2 regions of the Nonomuraea sp. NPDC003560 genome follow, and region 1 is predicted to be linked to the other one. Evidence: riboswitches for the same ligand, from Rfam matches in the RefSeq annotation. Region 1 holds a riboswitch; the other holds the start of a gene.
What was found. Region 1 has a riboswitch for cobalamin ahead of cobN (cobaltochelatase subunit CobN). Riboswitches for the same ligand answer to the same signal wherever they lie in the genome.

Region 1 (7,777 bases):
CAGCAGCTCCTCGATCTGGCCTTCGCGCATGTACGGCAGCGCGATCGAACGGGCGATGCTGCGGCCGTGCCGGGCGGCGTGGTAGGCGATCACGTCGGCCTCGCCGATCAGCCGGGCCGTCCTGACCGTGACCAGCTCGGGGTCGCCGGGGCCCAGGCCGACTCCGTACAGGCGTCCTGACATGGTCGTCACTCCGTCTCGTTCGCGATGGCGTTGATCGCGGCGGCCGTCATCGCACTGCCGCCGCGACGGCCGTGCACCACCAGGTACTCCAGGTCGCTGCCGGCCAGCGCCTGCTTGGACTCGGCCGCGCCGATGAAGCCGACCGGGATGCCGAGCACGGCCGCGGGGCGTCCGGCGCCCTCGGCCACCAGCTCCAGCAGCCGGAACAGGGCGGTCGGCGCGTTCCCGATCGCCACCACCGCGCCCTCCAGGCGGTCGCGCCACAGCTCCAGGGCCGCGGCGCTGCGGGTGGTGCCGAGGCGTTCGGCCAGCTCGGGCACGCGCGGGTCGCCCAGCGTGCACAGCACCTCGTTGCCCGCGGGCAGCCTGCGCCGGGTCACGCCGGAGGCGACCATCATGGCGTCGCACAACACCGGCGCGCCGCCGCGCAGCGCCTCCCTGGCCCGCGCGACCACCTGCGGCGACCAGGCCAGGTCGGTGACGAGGTCGGTCATGCCGCACGCGTGGATCATGCGCACCGCCACCTGGGCGACCTCGGGCGGCAGGCCCGTGAGGTCGCTCTCGGCGCGGATGGTCGCGAACGAGCGCCGGTAGATCTCGGCGCCGTCGCGGATGTAGTCGCTCACTCCTGGCGTTCCTCGTATCCGTTGATGGTTGCGATCAGCTGGCGGACCGGGCCGCGTGGCAGGCCGCAGCGCCGCTCGCAACCGGCCCAGTGGACGGGCGTGGCGGGTGCGCGGCCGAGGCCCCGCACCCATTGCCGGGCATCGGCCCGCACGTCGGCGAGCGCCTTCGCGCAGCCGGGACGGCCGGTGCAGGCGGTCACCCCGGCCCAGGGGGAGTCCGGGTCGGTGGCGAGCCCGGCGGCGGCCAGCGCCCGCTCGGTCGGGTCCGCCTCGCCGGGGGAGAGGTCCGGCAGGACGACGGTCCGCCAGGGGGTCAGGCGCACCGGCCGTCCGAGGTCCGCGAGGGCTCCGGCCTGGTCGGACGTCAGGCGGCCGAGCGGCACGAGCGCCTCGATCGCCATCCGACCGTCCCGCTGGGCGATCCGGCCCGCGGACGGGCGGCGCGCGGAGACGGGGGCGGGCGCGGCATCCGAGGCATCCGCGGCTTCCGGGGCCTCTGGGGCGTTCGTGGCGTGCGGGGCGTCGATCAGGCTTGGTTCGCCGGCGCGCAGGCGGGTGGCGATTCTGGCGGGGCCGTCCGGGAGGTCGCGGATGCGCCAGGCGCGCGGGCCGTCGGGGGACAGCTCGTCCAGGAACGCCTCGGCGGCGTCGATCATGAGCGGGACGGCCGCGTCCGGGGCGACGGTCAGCCCCGTGTCGGCGCCGGCGAGCAGCAGCCGTCCGGTCGCCACGTAGGTGACGTCCGCGCCGAGCCCGGCGACGTCCCGCGTGCCGTCGTCCAGGGCGAACAGGAACCGTCCCGGCAGCGCGGCCAGCCGGGGCCGCGCGCACAGCGCCCGGTCCAGGGCGTCCGCCATCGCCAGCACGTCCAGCAGCCCGTCGGGACCGCGCCCGCCCAGCGGCGAGGCCAGGATGTTGCGCACCCGCTCGTGCGCGGGCGACGGCAGCAGCCCGGCCGCCGCGATCCGCCCGGCGAAGACCTCGGGCGAGCGCAGCCCCCGCACCTGGACGTTCGCCCGCGACGTCAGCTCGATCACGCCCGTTCCCAGCTCGGCCGCGCACCCGGCGAGCGCGCGGAGCTGCGCGGCCGACACCGCGCCGCCGGGCAGGCGCACGCGGGCGAGCGGGCCGTCGGCGGCCTCGTGCACCTGGAGCGCCCCCGGACAGGCATCGGGACGCGTACGTCCGGAAGATTCACCTACGGGCACGAAGGGATCGTAACGCCACTTCTGGGACGGGTCGCTCCTGTCGTAAGCTTCGGCGTAGACGATGGCAATGGGAGGAAGCCGGTGTGAATCCGGCGCGGTCCCGCCACTGTGACCGGGGAGCGAACCCCACCACGAGGCCACTGTCCGGAGACGGGCGGGAAGGCCGGGGTGAGCGTCGATCCGGGAGCCAGGAGACTCCTGCCGTCGTGTCACCCGCGACCGGGGCGAGGACCCCGAGGGAGGAATGCGCCGTGCCTGGCGACAGCCGTACCGTTCTGCTGCTCTCCACCTCCGACACCGACCTGCTGAGCGCTCGCGCCTGCGGGGCGGGCTACCGCCTGGGCAATCCCGCCCGGCTGACCGCCGAGGACGTCCCCGGCCTGACGGAGGGGACCGACCTCGTCGTGGTGCGCCTGCTGGGCGGGCGGCGGGCCTGGCCGGACGGGCTCGACGCGCTGCTGGCCGGGCCGCGCCCCGTGGTGGTGCTGGGCGGGGAGCAGGCTCCCGACGCCGAGCTGATGGAGCTGTCCACGGTCAGCGGCGGGGTGTGCGCCGAGGCGCACGCCTACCTGGCCCATGGCGGCCCGGCCAACCTGGCCGAGCTGCACGCGTTCCTGTCCGACACCGTCCTGCTGACCGGGCACGGGTTCGAGCCGCCCGTCCCCGCCCCCACCTGGGGACGGCTGGACCGCCCTGCCAGGACCACCGGCGGTCCCGTGGTGGGCGTGCTCTACTACCGGGCCCACCACATGGCCGGCAACACCGCGTTCGTCGAGGCGTTGTGCGACGCCGTCGAGGACGCGGGCGGGCAGGCGCTGCCGGTCTTCTGCTCGTCCCTGCGCGCGGCCGAGCCGGAGCTGCTGGACACGCTGCGCGCGGCGGACGCCCTGGTCGTCACGGTGCTGGCGGCGGGCGGCTCCCGTCCGGCCACCGCGGGAGCGGGCGGCGACGACGAGGCCTGGGACGTCGGCGCGCTGGCCGGGCTGGACGTGCCGATCCTGCAAGGACTCTGCCTGACCACCACCCGGCAGGCATGGGAGGAGAACGACGACGGGCTGTCGCCGCTGGACGCAGCCTCCCAGGTGGCGATCCCGGAGTTCGACGGCCGGATCATCACGGTGCCGTTCTCGTTCAAGGAGATCGACCCCGACGGGCTGACCGTCTACGTCGCCGACCCCGAGCGGGCCGCCCGGGTGGCGGGCATCGCGGTGCGCCACGGCCTGCTGCGGCACACCCCTCCCGCAGAGCGGCGGCTGGTGGTGATGTTGTCGGCGTACCCGACCAAGCACTCCCGCGTCGGCAACGCGGTCGGGCTGGACACCCCCGCGAGCACCGTCCGGCTGCTGGCCCGTCTCGCCGAGGCGGGTTACGACCTGGGCGACGGCTTCCCCGGCGTGGCCGACCAGGACGGCGACGCGCTGGTGCACGCGCTGATCGCCGCCGGCGGCCAGGACCAGGACTGGCTGACCGAGGAGCACCTGGCGGGCAACCCGGTGCGCATCTCCGCCGCCTCCTACGAGCAGTGGTACCGGACGCTGCCCGCGGCCCTGCGCGAGGAGATGGAACGCCACTGGGGGCCGCCGCCCGGAGAGCTGTTCGTGCACGAGGGCGACAGCGGGACCGACATCGTGCTGGCCGCGCTGCGGGCCGGGAACCTGGTGGTGATGGTGCAGCCGCCGCGCGGCTTCGGGGAGAACCCGATCGCCATCTACCACGACCCCGACCTGCCGCCCAGCCACCACTACCTGGCCGCCTACCGCTGGCTGTCGGCCGAGTTCGGCGCGCACGCGATGGTGCACGTCGGCAAGCACGGCAACCTGGAGTGGCTGCCCGGCAAGTCGGCGGGGATGTCGGCCGCGTGCGGCACCGACGCCGCCATCGGCGACCTGCCGCTGGTCTACCCCTTCCTCGTCAACGACCCGGGGGAGGGCACGCAGGCCAAGCGGCGCGCGCACGCCGTGCTGGTGGACCACCTGGTGCCGCCGATGGCCCGCGCCGACACCTACGGCGACATCGCCCGGCTGGAGCAGCTCCTGGACGAGCACGCCACGATCGCCGCCATGGACCCCGCCAAGCTGCCCGCGATCCGGGCGCAGATCTGGACGCTGATCCAGGCCGCCCGGCTCGACCACGACCTCGGGCTGGCCGACCGGCCGCACGACAGCGAGTTCGACGACCTCATCCTGCACGTGGACGGCTGGCTGTGCGAGGTGAAGGACGCGCAGATCCGCGACGGACTGCACGTCCTCGGCCAGGCGCCCACCGGCCAGGTGCGGGTGGACCTGGTGCTGGCCATGTTGCGCGCCCGGCAGATGTGGGCCGGCAGGGAGACGCTGCCCGGCCTGCGCGAGGCGCTCGGCCTGGCCGAGGACGGCACGGCGGCGCTCGGCGACGTGGACCGCGCCGAGACGACCGCCCGCGCCCTGGTCGAGGCCATGGAGCAGCACGCCTGGGCCCCGAGCGCAGCCCCCGCCGTCACTCGCGCGGTATTGGGCGGCGTGGCCGAGGAAGGCGTGGCCGAGGGGCGGGAGGAGCTGGTGGCGCGGGTGCTGGCGTTCGCCGCCACCGAGATGGTGCCGCGCCTGGCCCGCACCACCGACGAGCTCGACCACGTCCTGCACGCCCTGGACGGCGGCTACGTGCCCGCCGGCCCCAGCGGCTCCCCGCTGCGCGGCCTGGTCAACGTGCTGCCGACGGGCCGCAACTTCTACTCCGTGGACCCACGGGCGGTGCCCAGCCGCCTGGCCTGGGAGACCGGCCAGGCGATGGCGGAGTCGCTGCTGGAGCGCTACCGCGCCGACACCGGCGAGTGGCCGCGCTCGGTCGGGCTGTCGGTGTGGGGGACCAGCGCCATGCGCACGGCGGGCGACGACGTCGCCGAGGTGCTGGCCCTGCTCGGCGTCCGCCCCGAATGGGACGAGGCGTCGCGTCGCGTCATCCGCCTGGAGCCGATCCCGCTCGCCGAGCTGGGCCGCCCGCGCATCGACGTGACGGTCCGCATCAGCGGCTTCTTCCGCGACGCCTTCCCTTACGTGGTCGGCATGCTCGACGACGCCGTACGGCTGGTCGCGTCGCTGGCGGAGCCCGCTGAGGACAACTACGTCCGCGCCCACGTGGCCGCGACGGGCGGCGACGAGAGGCTGGCCACGATGCGCGTCTTCGGCTCCGCGCCCGGCGCGTACGGGGCCGGGCTGCTGCCGCTCATCGACAGCCGCAACTGGCGCGACGACGCCGACCTGGCCGAGGTGTACGCCGTGTGGGGCGGCTACGCCTACGGCCGCGACCTCGACGGCGTCGCCGCCCGCCCCCAGATGGAGGACGCCTACCGCCGCATCGCCGTCGCCGCCAAGAACGTCGACACCCGCGAGCACGACATCGCCGACTCCGACGACTACTTCCAGTACCACGGCGGCATGATCGCCACCGTGCGCGCGCTCACCGGCAGGGCCCCGGCCGCCTACGTCGGCGACAGCACCCGCCCCGACGCCGTGCGCACCCGCACCCTGTCGGAGGAGACCTCACGGATCTTCCGCGCCAGGGTGGTCAACCCGCGCTGGCTGGCCGCCATGCGCCGGCACGGCTACAAGGGCGCCTTCGAGCTGGCCGCCACCGTCGACTACCTGTTCGGCTACGACGCCACCACCGGCGTGATGGCCGACTGGATGTACGACAAGCTCACGGAGACGTACGTGCTCGACCCCGAGAACCAGGCGTTCATGGCCCGCTCGAACCCCTGGGCGCTGCACGGCATCGCCGAACGCCTCCTGGAGGCCGCCGAGCGCGGCATGTGGCAGCACCCGGACCCGGAGGTCCTGCGCGGCCTGCAGGAGGTCTACCTCAAGACCGAGGGCGACCTGGAGGACGACACCAGCCGCTGAGCCAGGCGCGGCGCGCCCGCCCAGTGCAGATGCAGGTAGGACGCGGTCACGCCGGGGTCGCCGTACCCGTCGTGGCCGCCGTCCCAGCGCAACAGCGGCTCGCCCGCGTACGTGACGGCCGTCCGGTGGAACTCGTGCCCGCGCAGCCGCTCGCCCGTCCTGGTGAGCGGCGAGCGCCGCAGCGCGACGGCGTCCCGGTAGCCGAGCGTCAGCCGGGACGTCATCCGCGCCCGCCCCGGGACGCGCCCGCACATGCGCTGGCCGTCCAGCTCGTCGCACAGGTACAGCAGCCCCGCGCACTCGGCGGCGATCGGGCCGGGGAAGGCGGCGACCTGCTGCCGCAGGGGCTCGTTGGCGGCCAGCTCGGCGGCGTACACCTCCGGGAAGCCGCCGCCGATCACGATCGCGCCGGTCCCGTCCGGCAGCCGCGTGTCGCGCAGCGGGTCGAAGACGGCCACCTCGGCCCCCGCCGCCCACAGCAGCTCGACCTGCTCGGCGTAGCCGAACGTGAACGCCGCCCCACCGGCCACGGCCACCACCGGCCGGCCGCCTCTGGCGGGCCCTTGGCCGCGCGCGGCACCCGCCACCGCCTCCTCTGGCCGGCCGCCCGTCGCGGCGGGCGTCGGCGGCGTCCAGGAGGGGCCGCCCAGCGGGGGAGCGGAGCGCGCCAGCCGCAGCAACGCGTCCAGGTCGCACGAACGCGCCACCAGGGCGGCCAGCCGGTCCACGGCCGCGACCGCCTCGGTCCGGCGCTCGGCGGCCGGCACCAGCCCCAGGTGCCGGGAGGGCGTGGCCACGGCGTCGTCGCGGCGGATCGCCCCCAGCACCGGCACGCCCGCCGCCGCCAGCGCCGACCGGCCCAGCTCCTCGTGCCGGTCGGAGCCCACCCGGTTGAGCACCACCCCGCCCACCCGCACGTCCGGGTCGAAGGTGGCGAACCCGTGCACCACCGCCGCCACCGACCTGCTCTGCCGGGCCGCGTCCACGACCAGCACCACCGGCGCGTCCAGCAGCGTCGCGACGTGCGCGGTCGAGGCGAAGCCGGTGTCCCCCCTGCCGTCGAACAGGCCCATCACGCCCTCGACCACCGCCACGTCGCACCCGGCGGCGCCGTGCAGGAACAGCGGGGCGACGAGCTCCTCCCCGACGAGCCACGGATCCAGATTGCGGCCGGGACGGCCGGCGGCCAGCGCGTGATAGCCCGGGTCGATGTAGTCGGGCCCCACCTTGTGCGGCGAGACCCGCAGCCCGCGCGCCCGCAACGCCGCCATGAGCCCCGTGGCCACCGTCGTCTTGCCGCTGCCCGACGACGGCGCGGCGATCACCAGCCGGGGGACTACCACTCGATGCCCTTCTGCCCCTTCTGCCCGGCGTCCATGGGGTGGCGTACCTTGCCCATCTCCGTCACCAGGTCGGCGACCTCGATCAGCCGTCCGGGCGCGTCCCTGCCGGTGATCACGACGTGCTGGCTGCCCGGCCGGTCCGTCAGCGTCTTCAGCACGTCGTCCAGGTCCAGCCAGCTCCACTTCAGCGGGTAGGTGAACTCGTCCAGCACGTAGAACCGGTACGTCTGCGCCGCCAGGTCGCGCTTGATCTGCTCCCAGCCCTCACGGGCGTCGGCCGCGTGGTCCTCCTCGGCGCCGGGCCGCTGGATCCACGACCAGCCCTCGCCCATCTTGTGCCAGGTCACCGGGCCGCCCTCGCCCGTCTCGCCGAGCACCCTGAGCGCCCGTTCCTCGCCGATGCGCCACTTGGCCGACTTCACGAACTGGAACACCCCGACCGGCCAGCCCTGGTTCCAGGCCCGCAACGCCATCCCGAAGGCGGCCGTGGACTTGCCCTTGCCCGGTCCGGTGTGCACCATCAGCAGCGGACGGGTCCG
Region 2 (7,777 bases), on a different contig from region 1:
CGCTCCGGGGGCGGGCCCCGGAAGGGCTGCTGGACAGCTACGAGACCGAGCGCCGCGCGTGCGCGGAACGCGTGGTCACCCAGACCCTGGCCGCGACCGCCCTGCTGGCGCCCGGCGCCGAGGTCACCGCGCTACGACGGCTGTTCGCCGAGCTCCTGGGCCGTACGGAGAACCTGCGCATGATCGCCGAGCTGATGGCGGGCGGCGACGTCCGCCACGACATGGGGGAGGAGCGGCCGGCCGGGCCCACCGGCTGGTTCGCGCCGTCCCTGGCGCTGACCACCGGCGACGGGCGGCCGCGGCGCCTGGCCGAGCTGATGCGCGACGCCCGCCCCCTGCTCCTGGACCTGACCGGCGGCGACGCCCTGGCCGCCGCCGCCGCGCCCTGGCTCGGCCGGGTGCGCCACGTGGCCGCCACCGCCACCGCCGCCACCGCCGCCGACGCCCCCGCCCCGGCGCTGCTCGTCCGGCCCGACGGCTACGTCGCCTGGGCGGGCGCGGGCCCCGACGGCCTCAGGGCCGCCCTCGCCCGCTGGTTCGGCCCGAGCTGAGCCCGGCCGTCCGGCCGGACGGGGAGGGGTCACTCCGGGCTGGTGAGGCGGGCCAGCACGATGCCGCCGACGATCAGCGCCAGCGCCGCCATCCGGCCGATCGACATCGGGTCCTTGTGCACGACGACGCCCAGGGCGATCGCGCCGACCGCCCCGATGCCGGTGAAGACCGCGTACGCGGTGCCGACCGGGAGGGTCTTCATCGAGTACGACAGCAGCCAGACCGCGGCCACCATGAGGACGAAGCAGATCAGCGTGGGCAGCGGCCTGGTGAAGCCCTGGGTGGGCTTGATGCTCTGCGCCCAGGCGATCTCGACCAGCCCGGCCAGCCCGAGGATGAGCCAGTTCATCGTCAGAACTCCTTCCCCAGGTCGCGGGCGCCGCGCAGCGCGGCGGCGTACAGCTCGTCGTGCTGGGCGCGCAGGTGGAACAGGCCGGGGTCGACGCGGGAGTTGGCCAGCTCGGCGGCGACGACGGTGGTGTCCTCGACGGCGAAGTGGCCGGCGAAGAAGTCACGCAGGTACCGCTCCTGGTAGTCGAACCTGGCCTTGGGGGCGCCGGGCGAGTAGGCCCCGCCGCGCGCGGTGGTGACCACGAAACGCCGCCCGGCCAGGGACATCTTGGGGAAGGTCACCTGGTCGAGCCAGGCCTTGAGCGCCGACGGGATCGAGTAGTTGTACATCGGGGTGGCGATCAGCACCACGTCCGCGGCCACCAGCTGCGACAGCAGCGGCTCGACGATCGCCCAGGCGGCGGCCTGCTCCGGGGTGCGGGCGGCCTCGTGGTAGCGGGAGATGTCGGTGATCTGGTTGGCCATGACGTAGTCGCACAGCTCGGTCCACGCCTCCCCGATGTGCGGCACCGGCTCGGCGGCCAGGTCGCGGTGGACGTAGGTGCCCTCGGGGTGGGCGGACCGCCACGCCTCGGCGAAGGCGTCGCCGAGCTCGCGGCTGATCGAACGGCGTCGGGCGCTGGCGTCCAGGTGCAGCAGAACGGCCATGGGAGGGGCTCCTCGAAATAAGTGGACATGACGTCCGTTTTGCGGTCGAGGTGACCGTAGCAACTAAGCGGGCACGTTGTCCACTTATGTCGGGGTGGGTTAGAGTCGCCGCCATGGAGTCCCGTACCGAGTTGCTGACCGGGCGTCCCGTGGCGGAGGCGGGCCGCCCGCGCGAGCGCGCCGACGCCGCCCGCAACCGCGCCAAGGTGCTCGCCGCCGCGGCCGAGCTGTTCGCCACCCGCGACCCGCGCGGCGTGACCATGGACGACATCGCCAAGGCCGCCGGCGTCGGGCGGGGCACGCTCTACCGCCGCTATCCCGACACCGTCTCGATCGCGCAGGCCCTGCTGGACGAGCACGAGCGCGAGCTGCAGGAACGCCTGCTGCGCGGCGACCCGCCGCTCGGCCCCGGCGCGCCCCCCGCCGACCGGCTCGCCGCCTTCTACGCCGCGATGGTCGGCCTGCTGGACGAGCACATCTCGCTCGTCCTGGGCGCCGAGCAGGGCGCGCTGCGCTACGCCACCGGCGCCTACGGGTTCTGGCGGGCGCACGTGCGGGTGCTGCTGGCCGAGGCGGGCGTCCCGGAGACCGAGGCGCTGGCCGACATCCTCCTGGCCCCGCTGGGCCCCGACGTCTACGCCGAGCAGCGCAGGCGCGGGCTCACCCCCGAGCAGATCACCGCCGCCCTGGCCCGGCTGGCGCACGGCATCGTCGCCCGGGACGCCGGGCGCTGACCGCGCCGGTGTCGGCTCAGCTCGGTGGCCCAGCGGTCGAGGGCGAGCGCGTTCCCGGTGATGACGGTGCGCTCCGGTCGCGGGTTACGCGGTGAGGGCGTCGCGGAGGAACCCCAGGATGTCCGCCCGCGCCTCCTCGGCCTGGGGGGCCAGCACCGGCATGCTGAGGAAGGCGTGCCCGGCCTCGGGGTGCTCGGCCAGGCGGGCGGGGGTGCCGGCGGCCTGCAGCGCCTCGGCGTAGCGGCGGCCGTGGTCGGCGATCGGGTCGTGGGTCGGCACCGCCACGAGCGCCGGGGCCAGCCCGCCCAGGTCGCCGGCGTGCAGCGGGGAGAGCGCGCGGGCGTCCGTCCCCTCGGGCACGGCGAGCCGGTGGAACAGCCGCAGCACCGGCACGCTGAGCGTCGGGGTGTCGGCGTACTGGGTCATCGACGGGTGGTCGAACATCGTCCCGGCCACCTCCACGGCGGGGTTGACCAGCACCTGGGCCTTCAGGGGCAGACCGGCGTCGCGGGCCCTGATCGCCGCCAGGGCGCAGATCAGCCCGCCGCAGCTCTCGCCGAACAGGACGGCCCGCGCCGGGTCGACGCCCCACTGCGCGGAGTGCTCCAGCACGTGCCGGAGCACGTCCCAGCCGTCGTCGGCGGCGGCGGTCAGCGGCGTGTGCCAGTCGAGCAGGCGGTGGTCCACCGAGACGACGACGGCGGGCAGGTGGGCGGCGAGGTGGCTGTTGACCCAGTCGCTCTGCGGCGCCGTGCCGACGAAGCCGCCTCCGTGCACGTGCAGCACGAGCGGCAGGACGTCCCCCGGCTCGGCCGCTCGGGGCCGGTGGACCCGGACGCGGATGTCGCGGCCGGGCAGCGCCACCGTCCGCCAGTCGATGGCGGCGCCGGGATCCGGCCGGCCGGTGATCGCCTGTGCTTCGACGGAGGCGCGCAGCCGGTTCTCCGCCTCGACGTAGGCGGCGAGTTCGGCGGGGGTGATGGTGTCCCAGTCCGGCGTGACCGGACGGCGGCCGGTGGAGGTCTCGCTCATGGTGGTCTCCTCAGGTTTTCGCTACTTGAAGTATCGATACCTAAGGTAGCGAAAACCGGGCATGGCCGGCCTATGACCTCGATCACATCTCGTTCCGCCCGTGAGGCACGCGGAGAGCGGCCCCGCGGCAGGTGACCGGATCGGAGCGGGCGTTCTTCGCAACACGAGATGTTGGGTGTGACTTTTTGATCCGCCCTATATATGGTGTCTCCCGCAGCCGGTTCGGTCGCCCCGCCAGGGCGGCCGAGGCAAGAGGGAACCCGGTGGGAATCCGGGACTGCCCCGCAGCGGTGAATGGGAACGACCGCCGTCAGACGCACTGGGCCGAAGGCCCGGGAAGCGACGGCCAGTAGGCAGCGACAGCATGCCCATGAGTCCGAAGACCTGCCGGCGCGCCGCGCGCGATCATGCGCGCGCGGCTGGTCCGAGGCCGCGCGGGACGGTGGACGGCACCGGCGAGAGGGCTGTGGCGCCTCGCCGTCCGCCTCCTGCGCGCGTTCTCGGCCACTGACCGAGTTCACGAGGGGAGAGCGCAGTGACGGTCACAGGGGACCCGATGACGGACCTGGCCGGGACGGCGCGGGCGGACGCCGACAGGTCCGCGCCGCGGCGCGTCCAGATGCAGGTGCGCAAGCGCAACGGCACCGCGGAGCCGGTCGACGTCAACAAGATCGTACGTGCGGTGGAGCACTGGGCGACCGATCTGACGGACATCGACCCGATGCGGGTGGCCACCAAGACGATCAGCGGCCTCTACGACGGGGCCACCACCGCCGAGCTCGACCGGCTGTCCATCCAGACGGCCGCCGAGATGATCGGCGAGGAGCCGCAGTACTCGCGCCTGGCCGCGCGGCTGCTGTCGGGCTACATCGACAAGGAGGTCCGTGGGCAGGGCGTGGCCTCCTTCAGCCAGGCGATCCGGCTGGGCCACGCCGAGGGGCTCATCGGCGACGAGACCGCCGAGTTCGTCAACGCCAACGCCCGCAAGCTCGACGACGCCATCGACGTCACCGCCGACCTGCGGTTCGAGTACTTCGGGCTGCGCACGGTCTATGACCGCTACCTGCTGCGCCACCCGTCCACCCGGCTGGTGGTGGAGACGCCGCAGTACTGGCTGCTGCGCGTGGCCTGCGGGCTGGCCGAGACGCCCGCCGAGGCGGTCGGCTTCTACCGGCTCATGTCGTCGCTGGCCTATCTGCCCAGCTCGCCGACGCTGTTCAACTCCGGCACCCGGCACACCCAGATGTCCTCCTGCTACCTGGTCGACTCGCCCCGTGACGAGATCGGCTCCATCTACGACCGTTACGCCCAGGTGGCGCAGCTGTCGAAGTTCGCCGGCGGGATCGGCATCTCCTGGTCGCGGGTGCGCTCCCGGGGCGCGCTGATCCGCGGCACGAACGGGCACTCCAACGGCATCGTCCCGTGGCTGCGCACGCTCGACGCGTCCGTGGCCGCCGTCAACCAGGGCGGCCGGCGCAAGGGCGCGGCCTGCGTCTACCTGGAGCCCTGGCACCCGGACGTCGAGGAGTTCCTGGAGTTGCGCGACAACACCGGCGAGGACGCCCGCCGCACCCACAACCTCAACCTGGCCAACTGGATCCCCGACGAGTTCATGCGCCGGGTCGAGGCCGACGGCACCTGGTCGCTGTTCGACCCCGACGAGGTCCCCGAGCTGCCCGACCTGTGGGGCGAGGCGTTCGAGGAGGCCTACCGCGCCGCCGAGCGCGACGGCCGGTACGTCCGGCAGGTCAAGGCCCGCGACCTGTACGCCAAGATGATGCGCACCCTGGCCCAGACCGGCAACGGCTGGATGACCTTCAAGGACGCCGCCAACCGCCTGTGCAACCAGGCGGCCGAGCCCGGCAACGTCGTGCACCTGTCCAACCTGTGCACCGAGATCGTCGAGGTGTCCAGCGACGCCGAGACCGCGGTCTGCAACCTGGGCTCGGTCAACCTCGCCGCCCACCTGACGGGCACGGGCCCCGGCGGCGACATCGACGGCGGCATCGACGGCGACATCGGCGGCGGCATCGATTGGGAGCGGCTGCGCGCCACCGTCCGCACCGCGGTCACCTTCCTCGACCGGGTGATCGACATCAACTACTACCCGAGCGAGCAGGCCGCGGCCAGCAACCCGCGCTGGCGTCCGGTCGGCCTCGGCGTGATGGGCCTGCAGGACGTCTTCTTCGCCCTGCGCCTGCCGTTCGACTCGGCCGAGGCCAAGGAGCTGTCCACCCGGATCGCCGAGGAAATCTACCTGTCGGCGCTGGAGACCTCCGCCGGCCTGGCCGAGCGCTTCGGCGCCCACCCCGCCTACGACCAGACGTGGGCGGCCCGCGGCCGGCTCCAGCACGACCTGTGGGGGGAGAGCGGCACCCAGGCCGGGCGCTGGGACGCGGTGCGCGAGCGCATCGCCGCCCACGGCCTGCGCAACTCGCTGCTGATCGCGATCGCGCCGACCGCCACCATCGCCTCGATCGTCGGCTGCTACGAGTGCATCGAGCCGCAGGTGTCCAACCTGTTCAAGCGCGAGACGCTGAGCGGGGAGTTCCTGCAGATCAACAACGCGCTGGTGGCCGAGCTGAAGTCGCGCGGCCTGTGGAACGACCGCGTCCGGGCGGCCATCAAGCAGGCCGAGGGCTCGGTGCAGGGCATCGCCGAGCTGCCGGAGGAGGTGCGCCGGCTGTTCCGCACCGCCTGGGAGCTGCCGCAGCGGGCGCTGATCGACATGGCCGCCGCGCGCTCGCCGTTCATCGACCAGAGCCAGTCGCTCAACCTGTTCATGAGCGCGCCGACGATCGACAAGCTCTCCTCGATGTACCTGTACGCCTGGAAGTCCGGCCTGAAGACCACCTACTACCTGCGCTCGCGCCCGGCCACCCGTATCCAGCAGGCCACCGTGCCCCTCGCGCCCCCCGCGCCCCTCGCGAACAAGTCCGAGGAGGCCCTGGTGTGCTCCCTGGAGAACCCCGAGTCGTGCGAGGCCTGCCAGTGACCCCCGAGGAGAATCCGATGTTGCTCGACCCGGGCATGAGCCTGACCCTGCGGCCCATGCGCTATCCCCTGTTCTTCGACCGCTACCGCGACGCGATCAAGAACACCTGGACGGTCGAGGAGGTGGACCTGCACTCCGACCTGGGCGACCTGCCCAAGTTGTCGGCGGCCGAGCGCCACCTGGTCAGCCGCCTGGTCGCCTTCTTCGCCACCGGCGACACGATCGTGGCCAACAACCTGGTGCTCAACCTCTACCAGCACGTCAACGCCCCCGAGGCGCGCCTGTACCTGAGCAGGCAGCTGTTCGAGGAGGCGGTGCACGTCCAGTTCTACCTGAACCTGCTGGACACGTACGTGCCGGACGAGGAGGAGCGGTTCGCGGCGTTCGCGGCGGTGGAGAACATCCCCTCCATCCGGCGCAAGGCCGAGTTCTGCTTCCGCTGGATCGACTCCATCGGCAGCCTCCAGCGGCTGGAGACCCGCGAGGACCGGCGGGCGTTCCTGCTCAACCTGATCTGCTTCGCCGCCTGCATCGAGGGCCTGTTCTTCTACGGCGCGTTCGCCTACGTCTACTTCCTGCGCTCGCGCGGCCTGCTGAACGGGCTGGCCTCGGGCACCAACTGGGTCTTCCGCGACGAGTCCATGCACATGGCCTTCGCCTTCGACGTGGTGGACGTCGTCCGGCAGGAGGAGCCTGACCTCTTCGACGCGGAGATGGCGAGCCAGGTCAGGGAGATGCTGGCCGAGGCGGTCGACTGCGAGGCGCAGTTCGCCGAGGACCTGCTCGGGCAGGGCGTGCCGGGCATGTCGACCGCGGACATGCGCTCGTACCTGGAGCACGTGGCCGACCGGCGGCTGGCCCAGCTCGGCATCGAGCCGCTGTACGGGTCGAAGAACCCGTTCGCGTTCATGGAGCTGCAGGACGTGCAGGAGTTGTCGAACTTCTTCGAGCGGCGGGTGTCGGCGTACCAGGTGGGGGTGACCGGCTCGGTCAGCTTCGACGCCGACTTCTGACCCTTACAGATCTACAACGTAAAGCCGCGCGGCGGGATTCGCCCCCGCCGCGCGGGTCAGGCAGGCTCCGGGCGGTTGTCCTTGCCGTCCAGCCAGAGGACGTCGGACTCGTCGCGGTGGGAACCGGTGGTGCCGACGTGCTTGGCGTCGATCCGCGGACCCTTCTTGATCACGTGGACGAGGGCCATGGCGTGGCCGCGGCCGAGGTCGTAGTCCTGCTTGAGCCAGTCGATGATCGTCCCGGCCTTGGTGGACGGGGCGTCGAAGCCGCGTTCCTCGGCCAGGGCGATGAACTCACGGGGGGTCAGTCCGGTCTTGGCTTCGATGTTGTCCAGGTAAGCCTGGAAGGACATGGTGTTCTCCGCTCGTCATGGGGTGTTGCGGCCATGATGCACCATTTCGGGGGGTGCGCCGTCTCAGTAGAATGCCGTTCCGCCGAGTGCCGAGGGGTG

Region 2: another riboswitch for cobalamin. It lies ahead of ACFYUV_RS45315 (ribonucleoside-diphosphate reductase subunit alpha); the one in region 1 lies ahead of cobN (cobaltochelatase subunit CobN).

Annotation. Positions count from the first base shown of each region.
Region 1 covers NZ_JBIAOF010000008.1:132,183-139,959, reverse strand. Annotated here, with positions in the region: gene ACFYUV_RS29460 (precorrin-2 C(20)-methyltransferase) at 1-183, opposite strand, end outside; gene ACFYUV_RS29455 (precorrin-8X methylmutase) at 189-809, opposite strand; gene cobG (precorrin-3B synthase) at 806-2,017, opposite strand; cobalamin riboswitch at 2,028-2,238, shown strand; gene cobN (cobaltochelatase subunit CobN) at 2,269-5,895, shown strand; gene ACFYUV_RS29440 (cobyrinate a,c-diamide synthase) at 5,850-7,223, opposite strand; gene cobO (cob(I)yrinic acid a,c-diamide adenosyltransferase) at 7,232-7,777, opposite strand, start outside.
Region 2 covers NZ_JBIAOF010000016.1:193,212-200,988, reverse strand. Annotated here, with positions in the region: gene ACFYUV_RS45340 (FAD-dependent monooxygenase) at 1-551, shown strand, start outside; gene ACFYUV_RS45335 (multidrug efflux SMR transporter) at 581-901, opposite strand; gene ACFYUV_RS45330 (FMN-dependent NADH-azoreductase) at 904-1,551, opposite strand; gene ACFYUV_RS45325 (TetR/AcrR family transcriptional regulator) at 1,665-2,285, shown strand; gene ACFYUV_RS45320 (alpha/beta hydrolase) at 2,370-3,317, opposite strand; cobalamin riboswitch at 3,519-3,724, shown strand; gene ACFYUV_RS45315 (ribonucleoside-diphosphate reductase subunit alpha) at 3,853-6,312, shown strand; gene ACFYUV_RS45310 (ribonucleotide-diphosphate reductase subunit beta) at 6,330-7,325, shown strand; gene ACFYUV_RS45305 (DUF4287 domain-containing protein) at 7,382-7,678, opposite strand.